Regions from separate parts of the Lentibacillus halophilus genome, predicted to be linked through region 1. Evidence: riboswitches for the same ligand, from Rfam matches in the RefSeq annotation. Region 1 holds a riboswitch; the other holds the start of a gene.
The links. Region 1 has a riboswitch for preQ1 ahead of ACZ5Q7_RS09035 (QueT transporter family protein). Riboswitches for the same ligand answer to the same signal wherever they lie in the genome.

Region 1 (7,814 bases):
AATCATTGACGAAGTCTCGATTTCTTAATTGGACGGGCGATACATTAACGGAAACTCTCTGTAAAAAAATACCTTCATTCTGCCATTCCTTTAATTGCTGACAGACGGACTTAAGAATCCATTTGCCGACAGGGATAATTAGCCCTAATTCTTCCAAAAGTGGAATGAATTCTGCGGGTGACACAGCACCTAAATACGGACTATACCAGCGCAGCAGCGATTCCAAACCAACAACCTCTTCGCTTTCTAATCCGATAAAAGGCTGATAGACAATGGTGAACTGATCATTCTCAAGAGCAAATCTTAGTTCATGTTCCATATGCTGATAGCGTTCCATATCATGGTTTTGACTTTGTGTGTTAAAGCAATACGTGTTGCCACCTTGCTTTTTGGCATGGTACATGGCTGTATCGGCGTTCCGGATAAATGTTTCAATGGCTTTTGACCGATGATCATGCCCTGGCAGGAGTTGATTAGTGCTAATACCTATACTGGTTGTCACCCTGATTGACTGGTAATCAATATAAATCGGCTTCTCAAATTGGTCGATAATCTTACTGGCAAATGTCTCAATATCTTCACGCTTATAGACGTTATCCAGTAAGATGATAAACTCATCACCGCCTTCTCTCACGATGAAATCCGAATCACGCAGACAACTCCGGAGTCTGTCAGCAATTTTTTGTAAGATGATATCTCCTGCATAATGGCCATAATTATCATTAAGTGATTTAAACCGATCAATATCCAGGAAGAAAACCGTTATCTTATGGTTTTCTTCAAGGTTGTTTCCCCATTCGTTAAGCAAATGACGATTGGGCAATGATGTTAGCTGATCATAATACGCCAGCTGCTTGATGGTTTCTTCATATTGTTTCCTTTGCGTAATATCATGACGTATGGAAATGTATTGATACGGTTTTCCATTGTCGTTTAGGAATGGCATGATGGTTGTTTCAACCCAATAATAAGTTCCATCCTTGGCTTTATTTTTGATTTCACCCTTCCAAACCTTACCGGATCCTATCGTTTTCCACAGATTATGAAAAAATGCACGACTGTGATATCCGGAATTAATGATATTTTGATAGCTCCCAATCAGTTCTTCATTCGTGTACTTGGACAACTCAGTGAATTTCTCATTAGCTGATTGAATGACACCGCGATGATCAGTAACAGCAACAATTGACGACTCATTGAGGGCTGTTTCAATATCATGACGGTTTTTAAGTTCTTTGTTTAATTCAGACTCGTAATTCATAGGACCTCCTCATGATTACGGCATTATTATATACCGGGAGAACTATGTCTTTCATACTATTAAAACATAATTAATGTCAAAATGGTGGTTTTGGTGCATGATGTCAAATAATTATCATGGTTTTAAGTTTAGGAGTGGTAGAATTAATTAATAAACACGATAATCCTATAAGAAAGGTGAAAAGTGTTATCTAGCTTGATTCGGGGATTGGAAGCCGGTTGTTCGTAGTTTTGAATTGCTATTTGCGGATGTCTGACTCCCTATTCCCACCTTAAATAATAAAATGAATTTTCACCTGGACCAAATCCTGTATTTCGTCATCTCTTGGACTCCTCGTATATACCCAAACGTCCCCAATATCAGAGGTGGGCTGCCTGTCAAATGGCAAAGAGCTTTGGAAAAATCCGTAAGCTGGTGCACCCTGGCTTGCAGTGGCAGCCCTTTTATTGGATACAATCACGCCATTGCTATCACGAATCTGATGGAGGACATTTCCCTCAAAACTGCGAACCCATCCCGCAACAGGGAAACCATCTTGGATAACCGTTCCAGGTATCGGGTAAGTGACGGTGATATTTGCTGTGGAAGGAAGCGGAATAATTAGTGAATATCCCGGCCAAATGAGATCAGGTGAAAAGCCCGGGCGGCCAAGATTAGCTCTGATTATTTCTGAACGGTGAATGCCAAATCGTTGTTGAATTTGAAAGAGAGTATCCCCTTTCTCTACATTATAAATAAAGGCTGGGACATCAAGCTGCTGGCTGGAGATGATAACATCTGGGTTATTGATAGCAGGGTTCATTGCAGTCATTAATCCATAGGTAGTCGAAAAACGTATGGTAATATCAGTTAGTGTATCTCCGGGTGCTACCATGTAATACGTGTCGATATTGCCGGCAGTGGAGACAACTAATCGTTGACCGGGGAAGATTAATTCAGGAGCGGTGACTGGCGGATATAAATGATTTGCCTCAGCAATTGCTTGTGGGGAACTCGAAAAACGATTAGCTATTTCGTAAAGGGTATCGCCCGCTTGAACGGTGTAAATATAGTGCGTACCGACTGCAATACTCAATTGAATCAACTCCAATAGTGCAAAAGTCGTTATATGTTATGTTTTATAGCAGGCGGGTGTGTAGATTCTGTCAAAAGAAGCCTAGAAATAACTAGGATCAGCGAGCATTGCTCATACTTGCTCGCTCTATGGAACAACCTTTGTTAAGTGCTTTCCGAAAAAACTCTAACAATTGTAATTCACGAATCTGATTCATACAAATATAATACGGGAATGGTGTTATAAGTACGCTCATTAGGAGGGAAGAGAGCTTATGAAATGGGTTATCACAATTGCAATGACAGGAATTCTTGTACTTGGTTTAAGTGGCTGTGGAACACCGGAGAATGATCAGGGAAAGTCTGAGAACACGTCTGGCAATCAGGAACAGCAAACGGAAATGGACGGCCATAGCAACGATGGTTCTGACAAGGGTCAAAACAATCATGAGGCAGATGAGGGACAAACGAAAAACGGACAAAATCAGCCGGATAATAAAGCGGCTGAAAAACCGCCAGTTGAAACATTGAGTCATACCTTTCAACAATTATTGATTCAGGAAACGAACAAGAACGGCCGGGTCCAAACGTTCGATTCAAAATCAGAATTAATCAAGAAGCTAACAGACGTTACAACGAAAGAACTAGCCCAAATGTATGTCAACGAATACTACCATGAAAAAGACGGCAAATTGTATTTGGAGGCGCAAGATGCTCCCGTATGGATTAATACGAATCAGCCGTATCAGACAAAGAAGCTAAGTGATCAAACATATCAAGTTATTCAAGAAGCGGAAAGCGAACTTTACGGGGCTTACACTTTAACCGTAACATTCCAGCTTCAGGATGGACAATGGAAGATCAACAAACGAAATAGGACAAGGAAAGACGTGAATGACCAAGGGAATAATCATGCGAACAACGAACAGGAATTAACAAGAAAAGAGGCGCAAAAGTTGGTTCGTGATCATGCGGGGCTTACAAATAAACCAAATGTAAAAGTGGAATACGATCATATGGAAAATGATCGATACGTCATTCATGTCTATGATGTCGTGGACCATGAACAAGATAGTGCTTCTCATACAGCGACTCGAAACTGGTATTATGTAGAACCAAAAACAGGCGGGATCCAATCAATGTTCTGATAAAGTGAAACGTTATTCAATTGGGCCCTTCTGCCCGCTGAATGGCAGTTTAACGAAGGATAAATGCTGGTAGTAAGGTTAGTCTCAGCATAGGACTCACCAATTACTTCCTATTGTGTCATAACAGCGTTTTATATCCTCCCCGCCGACGTTATCAAAATACACATCATCCCCATTAGGGCAGGCACGCTTCAAGTTACGTTTGATATCGTTTGTTGTCTGGTAATTGATGCCATCATGGGGAGTTATGTGTTCGTTGTTAGTAACCTACTTCCACCACCGCGTTGACAATATACATAAGGTCGTTTGTGTCTTGTTGGTCCTCCAAATAAATGCCACTCGTCGTGGCCATACCTCCGTTCATTACTTCCACAGTGACTGTCCCATATGGAATAAGTGCCTTGATATTCTCTTCGTTCAACTGATCATGATCTTCCGGAATAGCCAGCTTCACATATACGTGCATATTATTCAAGCTATTGTCCGGCAACATGGTTCGCACGCCGGGCATGGAATTATAGTGGATAGCGTTGGTCACAGCCCGTTCCGACGCCACGTTGACATCCTGACCGTGCACGTCAATACCCATTCCCGTTTCAATGAATAGAATGTTTTCCATAACATTTTCCTCCTTCTAGTAAATGTCTAATTTCCTCCAATTTCATTGTATCCTTTCTCGATCGTTGTTCAAACTGATATGGATTAATATTGGTGTAGTAATCGTCTTGCACATTCCTTTTTTTCGGGTATAATAGAATCGTTTGGAACGAGTATCTCCAAACCGTGGTTCGAAACCATCCCACGATAAAAAACTAAGGAGTGATATAATTGAATATCAAAACGTTAACCGCCAATGCACTGGTGGCAGCTACTTATGTCGTTGTGTCATTGGCCATCGCACCGATTGCCTTCTCGAACATTCAGTTTCGCATCCCTGAAGTGTTCAACCACCTCGTTGTCTTCAATAAAAAATATTTTTTCGGCATCGTATTGGGTGTCCTCTTGACGAATTTATTTTCGCCGACTGGTGTGTACGATTTAACATTTGGCGTTGCTCACTCGGCGCTATCGCTAGGAATCATCATACTTTTGGCTAAATTTATTAAACATAAGTTGACATTGCTCGTCATCAACACGATCGTATTTACATTCAATATGTTTATCATTGCGTTTGAACTCTATCTTGCAGCTGGTTTGCCATTTCTGTTGACATGGCTGTTGACTGCTATGGGGGAATTCGGAATTATGGCTATCGGGATCCCAATAATGTATGCTCTAAATAGAAAATTGAATTTTAATGATATGATGGAAAAACGTTAATTCAGTATCAACAATCTTCACCATTGTCGTTGGTGTGCGTCTGTCGTGCAACACGATAGTCAAGCGTTTTTTGTCGTTATAGGTCGTTGGTTTTTGATATAATAAACAAGCAACATGATAGAAAGTGAGGCAAGAAAATGTGTGGTTTTATTGGTTTGATACGCAATGACCCTGCGGTACCCAATGAGGAAGAGAAAAAATCGTTTAAACAGCAGAATAACGTAATGACACATAGAGGCCCTGACGATGAAGGGTATTATCATGATGCTTACGTTTCGTTTGGGTTCCGGCGATTAAGCATTATCGATCCTGACAGCGGTCAGCAGCCTTTAAGCTATGATGATGATACCATCTTAATCGTCTTCAATGGTGAAATCTATAATTATGTTGAACTTCGTCGTGATTTGACTGCAGAAGGTTATACGTTTACTACGGAGTCGGACACAGAAGTTATTGCAGCTTTGTTCAAAAAATATAAAGAAAAGGCATTTGCCCATTTGCGCGGCATGTTTTCCATTCTTATTTGGGACAAAGAACAGGAAACACTGTACGGCGCACGTGATCCATTTGGCATTAAACCGTTATTTTATCGGGAAACGGACGAGGAAATGGTTTTCGCTTCTGAGAAGAAAAGCATTCTCTCCATGTATGAACATGACGATGTCAACCTGGAGGCATTGCAGCATTATTTGAGTTTCCAATTTGTACCGGAGCCAATGACCATGACAACGAGCATTCAAAAAATGGAACCCGGACATTACTTTATAAAACGGCCGTCTGAAAAGATGACGCAGCATCGCTATTGGCAGGCGTCATTCTCCCCGGTATTGATGGACAAGCAGGATTGGATAAAACGTATCCGGGATGTCATGTCTGATTCGGTTAAGATGCATATGCGCAGCGATGTTCCGGTCGGATCGTTTCTATCCGGCGGTATTGATTCAACGATTATTGCCGCCATAGCAAAAGAAATAAATCCGGACATCAAGACATTTTCCGTTGGCTTTGAACGCGAAGGCTATTCCGAAGTTGATGTTGCTAAAGAAACAGCAGACAAACTCGGAGTGGAAAACATAGCTTATCGAATCACCCCGGAGGAATATGTGGCCAATCTCCCGAAAATCATGTGGCATATGGATGACCCGCTTGCTGATCCAGCTTGTGTGCCGCTATACTTTGTGGCACGCGAGGCACGGAAGCATGTCGCCGTCGTTTTGTCCGGTGAGGGCGCTGATGAACTGTTCGGCGGTTACAATATTTATCGTGAACCCGAATCATTGAAACTGTTTGACTCTATCCCGGCTCCCGCTAAACACCTGCTGCGCCGAGTCGCTGATGTCATGCCGGAAGGGGTACGCGGCAAAAGCTTCCTCCAGCGGGGAACCACCCCATTGCGGGATCGCTACATCGGCAATGCTAAAATGTTTGAAGATGATGAAAAGCAAACGTTCCTGAAGTCATTCCGGGATGACTTATCCTATCGGAAAATAACGGAGCCATTATATGATCAGATGAGCGATGGTCCGCTCATTAATCAAATGCAGTATATTGACATTCATACGTGGATGCGCGGGGATATTTTGTTAAAAGCGGATCGGACGACGATGGCTCATTCTCTGGAGCTTCGTGTACCTTTTTTGGATAAAGAGGTATTCCGAGTGGCAAGTCAACTGCCACCTCAATTAAAAACAGCCAATGGCACGACGAAAAGCATATTGCGTGAAGCGTCACGCGGTATAATACCAGATCATGTGCTCGATCGGAAAAAGCTTGGGTTTCCTGTTCCTATCCGCCATTGGTTAAAGAATGAATTGTATGATTGGGCAAAACAGTTGATTCATGACAGTTCCACAGATCATTTGCTGCATAAATCATACATCCTTGAACTGCTTGACGCTCATTGTCAAGACAAGGGGGATTACAGCCGCAAAATTTGGACAGTTCTCATGTTTATGTTATGGCATCAGATTTTTGTGGAGAATAAATATGATTTGAACGCATTGTCCCTGAGTGAACAAGATGTTGGAACTGTCGAAAAGACCGGATGAAATAATGTATATTAAAAACAGGCGGTTACGTTCGCTAACGATCGTAGCCGCCTGATTTATGTTCAATGAACTATTGATGAAAGATAAAAAACCGATAATTGACGTTTTACGTTATAAGAAGCTGTATGGTTAAAACGATTGGCCGGTATTGGTGTGATGTTTATAATACCGCCCTTTGTCAACATAGGATTTTCCAACGCGCGCCATTTCGTCATAGTCTTCTTTGGTCAATGCGCGAACAACCTTGGCTGGTCGTCCTAATGCAAGCGAATAGGGAGGTATGGTTTTGCCAGGTGGAACGAGACTTCCCGCACCGATAAAGGCATATTCTCCGATTTCGGCATCGTCCAGAATAAGGGACCCCATGCCAATCAGGGCATTGTTCCTGACTGTGCATGCATGCAGTGTGACTTGGTGGCCGATCGTTACATCATCCTCAATCGTTATCGGCAAGTCAGGGCTTTGATGGAGCAGCGACAGATCCTGGATATTAACTCTGGAACCGATTCTTGTCGGTGCCACATCGCCACGGATAACGGTTTTGAACCAGACACTGGAATCTTCCTGAATAGTAACGTCTCCGATTACGTCGGCATCGTGTGCAATGAAAACAGATGGATGAATCGTGGGTTCGGTTTGCTTAAAGTGGTCTATCATTTGAATCCGCCTCCAAAATATGGTGATATTAGTAGTATAGTGTTTGTGAAAGAAGGAGACAAACCGGATGTTTTAACAAATGCCAAAGTCCCTTGTCACTGAAGAAGGGGCTGAACTGTTGTCGAAGCTATTGGAGGGAATGGGTTGGGTTACAGCGTACCGAGAACACCTATGACATTAATGACTGCGGTGTATAGATACATCTTCCCAGCAGTCCGTCACGAATTAACACATTGGCAAACGCGTGCGGAACAAATACCGGATAATGAATTGCGGGATCAGGCCCTGGCAAGCATGGGTTCAAAGCGGTTTCATTGTATGGGTGGA
Region 2 (7,814 bases), 1.3 Mb from region 1:
TTTGCGTTGTGAGCGATTCCGATTATGATTTCGCGACTGTCCGAATCAATGTGATGTACCCATCGGGCGATTCGAATGAGCAAAAACAGGACCAATTCGCCATCAAATCCGAATTTAGTGAAGCAACCATCAATAAGTTGGCCGATCACTGTTCTGACATCGACATGGACCATCTAAAGCAACAAGCGGATAGATGGTGGCAGCATCCGGTATTAAGCGATGACTGATGATCCGTTTTGCAAAGGTGAATAGGCTTTCAATAGATTGATGTATGACTTATGGTTGCTTTAATTAATGGTAGCATTTACGGCGAAGGATCTGTTTGGGATGATACAAGATTGAGTGATTATTCTTATGAATTGTGAAAAAACATTGACACTTTAGAGTATCCAGTGTTACTATACAAGTAATCAACCAATAGTTCACTAGGTACACTAATAGTTCGCAAATTGGTGGTGAGGTTGTGAATCAGGAATTTTCGAACAGTCAAGGCATACAGGCGCTTGAACGCGCAGTACTGATTTTGGATGAAATAAAAAACAATGACGGTCCGATAACATTAACGGCGCTGTCGCACAAAGTAGGTATGTCTAAAAATAATTTAAAAAAGTATCTTGTCAGCTTTGTTAAATCTGATGTTTTAACGTTTGATGATGACAAAAAAACGTATGACATGGGATCTAAACTGATCGAACTGGGCTTATATACGTTAAACAAATTCAGCATCTCTTCAATCATTGATCCGTTTATGCAAAAGATTAAAAAGGAAATCAAACATTCATCAGCCCTTGCCGTCTGGACGGATAATGGCCCGATGATTTCCAAGTATCAAAGCAGTGGTCGATCGATTAATGTTGGGATAGAAATAGGTTATTACCCTCCGCTTCTTATGAGTTCGGTCGGAAGGTGTTTCGCTGCATTTCTGCCGAATCAATCTATACAGGACATAATGAATAGAGACATTGAGGACTATCATTTGGACAGAAAAGCAGTTGAGGACGATTTAAATCGTGTGAGGGAAGCTGGTTTTGCGTCAAGAGATCAAGAATTCGGTGATTTGCCCGGAGGACATGCTGTTTCAAGCCCGATTTTTGACCACTCCGGCGAAATGATTGCTGCTATTTGTATGATTGGTTTTGCAAACGATTTAAATACGGATGCCCAATCCTATGATGTTCAGAGATTGATAGAGATTACCAAAGAAATTTCCGATCAGCTTACTTATAAATAATAAAGGGGGGTGATTTGTTCAGAGTCGTGTAAATGTGAGCTAAAATAACGTGTACTAAAAAATAGCTAAGGAGGATAATTATGAGTCAGTCAGCAGCAAATATGATTAGTTACAGTGATTTTCTTCAAAAAAGTACGAAGCCAAATATTCGTCCTTGCCTTTGGAAAGGGAAGGATATCAATGAATTTTTATATGGAACAGGGTCAAGTTTAAGTGAAGGCAGAAGCGCTGTATCACTGATCAATGAAGACACAGGGGATGCCCAGGGTGTGTCTCCCAATGTAAACGCATTGGTGCAAGTACTAAAGCCGGGAGAACATAATGAGCCGCATCGACACAGCAACATGGCCATCTTCATTGTTTTCCAGGGAGAAGGATACAGCATCGTTGAAGGCGAAAAGTATGAGTGGGAAAAGGGAGATGTGTTTTTTGCTCCTGCATGGCTGGCACACGAACATTGCAACACGTCTGATAATGAAGATGCCATTCTTTATACCATCCAGGATGTGCCTTCTGTCTCCGGTATGGGAGCATGGTTTTTGGAAGAACCCGTTGGATCAGGTGCAAAACACGTCGTATCAGGAACCGATAAAAGCGATATCATTCCTGATAAATAACAACCATTGGTATGTCGCGTGTTAAAAACAACTGGATATCAACTCAATAAGTGGAAACAACTGTGGTGGTTTAACATGGGCTTATGCGGACACGATCACCATTAAACCTGAGTCCAAGGGTGCCTCCTTGGGCTGAAGGGTGTCGTGTCCACCTTGTGTTGTAAGTGTAAGACAAATAATGAAGTATATTCGTCTATAATAATAGTAACAAATCTAGACACAACTTGCAAATTATAGAAATAGTGACGCAGGCGTTTAAGGAGGGTGAAAGCAATGAGTTTGGGGTTGCTTGTTTTTCTAGGAATCGTCCCATTATTGATTCTCTTTTTCTTCCTCATCATATTACGGTGGACAGCAAGAACATCGATGATCTTGGCATTTGCATCCGTCTTAGTTTTGGCAACAACTGTATGGGAAGTACCTGCAAACAAAATCGCTGGTGCCAGTTTCATTGGTTTTGAAACCGCATTCAGTATTTTGTATATTGTGTTTGGTGCCTTGCTTCTGTTGAACATGCTAAAAGAGAGCGGTGGATTGGGTGTCATTCGAAATAGTATTTCCGGTGTGACAGACGATCGGCGTATACAAGTCATACTTATTCTATGGATTTTCGGAGCGTTTTTGGAAGGCGCTGCCGGTTACGGGTCGACAGGAGCTGTGATTGGTTCAATGTTGGTCGGGCTTGGTTTTCCGGCCATGGCTTCAGCTCTTATGGTTATGATTTTTCAAAGTACATCTGTGACTTTCGGTGCAGCTGGTGCGCCCATTTCCATAGGTCTCAGTTCGGGTCTTGGAGACGGCAAACTCGCCGATGTCAATTCTGCGCTTCAAGTAGATACGTGGGGTCCATTTCTTTTGGAAATGACCGGAAAGATTGCGTTGGTTCACGGTATTGTGGGCACCCTTATACCTCTGTTTATGGTCGTCCTTCTTACTGGATTCTTTGGCCAATCCGTTAGAGAAGGTTTTAAAGCGTGGAAATTTGCTCTTTTTGGAGGACTTAGTTTAACAGTACCATATGTCTTATCAGGCGTATTTTTAGGCCCTGAATTTCCTTCCTTGCTCGGTGGGCTCATAGGAATTGTCATTGCAGTCATAGCCGCGAAAAAAGGTTGGTTTATGCCTAAAGATACGGTATGGCGATTTAAAGATAAGTCTGAATGGAAAGAAGAATGGAGTGGCATTCTTGAAATCGAGAGTGAAAAGATAGCCTCTTTTTCAGCATTCCGATCATGGCTTCCTTATATTATCACAGCTGCTTTGCTTTTTATTGTCAATGCTCCCTTTTTGCCCATTTCTTCTTGGTTGGGAAAAACGGATATTGCCGTTAACCACATTTTCGGGAGCGAACTCGGTACTGATTTTGGATTACTGACGTCTCCCGGATTCATCTTTTTAATCGTCTCAATTTTGACTTATTGGATGCATGATATGGAATGGACGTCATTTAAAAGCGCATTGAAAGAATCCGTGAAAACCATTGGGTCAGCAGGTGCAGCATTGATATTTGCCGTTCCAATGGTTCAGGTCTTTCTTCACAGTGACGGCGGTGCTGCAGGATTTGAAAGTATGCCTGAAACGTTGGCGAGTGGATTAACGATACTATCAGGTAATATGTGGGCATTTATAGCTCCAGTTGTTGGTGCATTAGGGGCCTTTCTTGCCGGAAGTAATGTGTTCAGTAACCTTATGTTTAGTCATTTCCAATTAAACATGGCTGTCAGTTCACAGTTACAGCCGTCATGGGTGTTAGCCCTTCAAGCGATTGGTGCCGGTGCTGGAAACATGTTCAGTGTTCATAACGTGATTACAGCGGCAGCCGCCGTCGGTCTGGTTGGACGAGAAGGAGAGATTATCAGGAAAGTTATTTTGCCTGGTTTTTATTATATTCTTCTGACAGGTGCTATTGGTTTTGTTATCTTAATGGGAATTGGGTTAAATATCGGAACGTTTGTCGTTATAGCTATTTACGCAGCCGTTATAGTAGCTATATGGATGAATAATAGAAATAAATGGACACCAATGGATAACAAACAAAGGAAGATGAATAATTAGGGGTTGCTGAATGATTTATATCTTACCTAAGAATAATAGGGGCTTTCGATCTCGGACCGAAAAAAGGTTCTCGACCATTAAATATAAAACGTATAAAAAAGTATCCCGGAGGATCTTTTCAAGATTCATAACCAGGAACTGGATGGAAATGACCGTTTCACTGGTCACCCGAAGACATGCTGAAATAAGGCCAAGTCCATACGAACGCTTGCCCTCGCCAAACTTGCCTTCTATCGCATTTCGTTCTGCGGCATCCTGATATTCAATTTGTTTTTGAAGCCGGTTCTCCTGAGCATTTTTGGAAGGGCGGCCGAGTTTTGGTCCGCTCAGCCGGATGCCGCGCTCCTTGCAGTAGCGTCGGTTTCCCCTTGTCCGGTAAATCTGGTCAGCCAGGACCGCCTCCGGATAAGTACCATGGCGCCTACAATAGGCCTCAATGGAGTCCTGAAGATAGACTCCTTCATGATAGGCGTCCCATGACAGTTTATCCAGCGTGGTATAACCATTGATCATGCTTACGGAGATTTTGGCCCCGAACTCAACATTGGCATCTGTTTTACCACGTACAATCGGACGTACATGAGGCTGGTGGATACTGACGATGCGATGGTCGATTTGATGCTTTTTATGGTCATACATGTGCTGCTGTTGACGGGTTAGTTCCTGTATGACCAATAATTCCCCATACTGACGCTTGTCCAAAGGTGACAGTCCTACCTGTTGCACGAGGAACGAGATGTGTTTTAAGTTTCTCTGAACGTAGTTTAGCTGCTTGCCAACGGCTTGTCGAACGTTTTTGCGTCCCGGTTGCTTTTGCTTGGAAATTGCCAGATAAGCCTTGCGGGCTTTCTTTCGATAGGTACGTGGTTTCCGTCGCTCACCTTTCAAAGGTTCATGCAGCGTATCGATCATGGCTTCAAGCTTTTCCCGTGCCTGATTTAACAAATTCAAATCCGTTGGATAGGCGATATCGGCTGGGGCACAAGTGGCATCCATCATCAGCTTTCCCTGATTAGGTAAGCTATCAGCCGTTCCCTGATTGGACTTGTCACCATGTGAACCGCCGGTTCCTTTATGGTCATTATCTGAATCATCATCATCGTCCTGGTCACGCTTTGTTTGTTCTTCCACTATCCATTCATTGACTTGGTTGACGATGGAAGCATCCAGGCGTTTACGGAAATACGTCATGGTCGAGGCATGAAAAGGCGCTTCTTCCTGAAAAGATGAAAGCCCGATAAAATACTGAAGATACGGATTCTCCGTAATCTGTTCCACAGTTTCCCGGTCACTCAGTCCAAGACGCTCTTTTATGATTAATGCGCCAAGCGCCGTCCGGACCGAATAGGCTTTGTTTCCTCTTGTTGAATCATTCAGGAGTTGAACGTACTCATCTTCAAGTTTTGACCATGGAATCAGATTGGCCATAACAGCCCAGCGGTTATTAGGGTTCAAACGACCCCCAAAAGGGAGGAAAAATTCATCCGGCATGATCATTTGACGTTCATTATGTTCGTACATTGTCAGGCCTCCAGGTGCAAGGTTTTTTCGTTGAATTTGTCTCTATCCCTTGCAACTTATTTCGACAAAAAGACGCAAAGTTCCTGTCCAATCAGTCATTTTTATTTATTCAGCAGCCCCTAATTAAACAAATAGAAGTATCCAAAAACACCTATCGAACAAAAAATGGATTGACGGAATGCTTACAACCCTTCCACTGGTGTCTCTTGCCAAAAAGTGACTCACTCACAAGCTTTGACATAACCGCATCTTTGGCATATACTAACTAATAATAGATGGATAAATGGATAGTCCGTTCCGATAACGGGAGAGGTTCTTAGCTTCAACCCTCTATAAAAAACTAAGGACAGATGATGAGACGTTTAAAACCATGTGCCTTAGGGCCGTGGTTTTTTTAATGAGAGGAGGTTTTGATATGACTGAACACAATGATCGTTTACAGGGCTTGTCGCAATTGGGAAATCAAGGAACAACTTATGCATTTGATTACACACCGGATGTGCTTGAAGCAATAGACAACGAGCATCCTGACAGGGATTATTTCATCAAATTCAATTGTCCTGAATTTACAACACTTTGTCCGCAAACCGGGCAACCGGATTTTGCGACGGTGTATATCAGCTATATAGCAGATAAGAAAATTGTTGAAAGCAAATCATTGAAGTTGTATTTGTTCAGTTTCCGGAATCATGGAGACTTTCATGAGGATTGTATTAATATTATCATGAACGATTTGATTGATCTGCTTGATCCACGCTACATCGAGGTGTGGGGAAAATTTACACCGCGCGGGGGCATCTCCATTGATCCATATTGCAATTATGGCAAGCCGGATACCCGGTTTGAGCAAATGGCAGAACACCGTTTGATGAATCATGATCTGTATCCGGAAAAGGTTGATAATCGCTGAAAGAGGGATGAGCGAGATCCTCTCCTTCCATGTTAATCCGTCGACTATTTCAAAACGGTTATTGGGCCGTTTTTCCAATCATAGGGAGAGGATAGACCATGTTTGTTTACTTAAATGCATTATTTATTGGCTTGTTTTTGTTGTCGAATGTGTTGGGCGTCAAATTGTTCAGCATCGGTAGTGTCGTGTTGCCCGGTACGCTGGTCGTCTATGTTGTCACGTATATTATTACAGATGTCATCAGTGAGGTATACGGAAAGGATGCTGCGCGGAAGACAGTGCTGGCAGGCTTTTTAACACAGGTGGTTGCACTGGTTTTCATTTTTATTGTCATTCAATTGCCGGCAGCTCCGGATTTTGGTCTTCAGACGGAATTTGCAGCGGTTCTGGGCGGCAGTTTCCGGGTGATGGTCGCCAGTCTGATGTCTTATGCGGTTAGTCAAAATCTTGATGTTAGTATTTTTCATTATTTGAAAGCCCGGCACGGCGATTCCAAATTATGGATCCGTAACAACGTGTCCACGATGACGAGTCAACTTGCTGACACCGCCATTTTTATTACAGTCGCGTTCTGGGGGACGGTTCCATTCAGTGTGCTGATGGGCATGCTCGTCTCGCAATATGTGGTCAAACTGCTGATTGCATTGTTGGACACCCCTGTTGTATATATGCTTGTAACATGGGCTCAAAAAAGTAGAATGAACGTCAATATCCCCGGCGCATAACGTGTGCCGGGGATATTTCTAGAAGATTTCATTCAGAATTTGATCGTTGTTTAGCATAGCGATAATTGTTGAAAAGGTACTGTTACGGATTGACTGCGTCGATACGATCGCGGATGGGCTTCGGGCATCACAGCCGGGCGATCAGACATTTCCGGTCATGCAAACGTATGTGGATGAGATTGTGCTGCTTCTATTAAACGCGCCTTGTTGTTTGTCACGGAACGGTTGGAACAGCGGATCGAACCCTCCGCTGCTGTTACCGTCGCTGCTGCCACGACGCATGAACTGGGATTTCACGGAAAACACATCTGTCGTGTGCTTTTAGGGGGCAACATTACGTTGGGACACATGTCTGATCTTTGCGAGGAATAAAGGGGCAGAGGCGCTGATCAACCGACCACGAAACGGATGCCAGGTCTGATAAGCGCTGCGGTTGTTCTTTCCGGTACATAAACAGATCCATCTGTTATTGGGAATCATTATCTCGATCCTTTTCCATGTATTCTTTGATTTTCTTTTCCTCCCACTTGGCTCCCAAAAAATGATTGTCCTTTATGGATAATCCGTGTATGATGATACCGATTCCCCAGCCACCGAGCGCATAAAGAAACCACCAATAATCCGGGTTGGTGACCATGTTAATAACGAAAAGCAGAGTATTAACGAGCCCATACACAATAAGGTGACTGTAAAAGTCTTTTAAACGCTCAACCTTTTCTTTCGCTTTCATATAAGCTTGGGATTGATGATCCATG

Region 2: another riboswitch for preQ1. It lies ahead of queF (preQ(1) synthase); the one in region 1 lies ahead of ACZ5Q7_RS09035 (QueT transporter family protein).

What each region holds. Positions count from the first base shown of each region.
Region 1 is NZ_AP043750.1:1,837,619-1,845,432, forward strand. Features, by position in the region: gene ACZ5Q7_RS09015 (EAL domain-containing protein) at 1-1,261, opposite strand, end outside; gene ACZ5Q7_RS09020 (LysM peptidoglycan-binding domain-containing protein) at 1,533-2,336, opposite strand; gene ACZ5Q7_RS09025 (hypothetical protein) at 2,590-3,462, shown strand; gene ACZ5Q7_RS09030 (Lin0512 family protein) at 3,722-4,081, opposite strand; PreQ1 riboswitch class I at 4,240-4,284, shown strand; gene ACZ5Q7_RS09035 (QueT transporter family protein) at 4,291-4,782, shown strand; gene asnB (asparagine synthase (glutamine-hydrolyzing)) at 4,920-6,830, shown strand; gene ACZ5Q7_RS09045 (gamma carbonic anhydrase) at 6,960-7,487, opposite strand; gene ACZ5Q7_RS09050 (tetraprenyl-beta-curcumene synthase family protein) at 7,632-7,814, shown strand, end outside.
Region 2 is NZ_AP043750.1:157,608-165,421, reverse strand. Features, by position in the region: gene ACZ5Q7_RS00725 (hypothetical protein) at 1-227, shown strand, start outside; gene ACZ5Q7_RS00720 (IclR family transcriptional regulator) at 464-1,231, shown strand; gene ACZ5Q7_RS00715 (cupin domain-containing protein) at 1,312-1,848, shown strand; gene ACZ5Q7_RS00710 (L-lactate permease) at 2,122-3,903, shown strand; gene ACZ5Q7_RS00705 (IS5 family transposase) at 3,919-5,424, opposite strand; PreQ1 riboswitch class I at 5,728-5,774, shown strand; gene queF (preQ(1) synthase) at 5,840-6,334, shown strand; gene ACZ5Q7_RS00695 (queuosine precursor transporter) at 6,433-7,059, shown strand; gene ACZ5Q7_RS00690 (2TM domain-containing protein) at 7,526-7,813, opposite strand.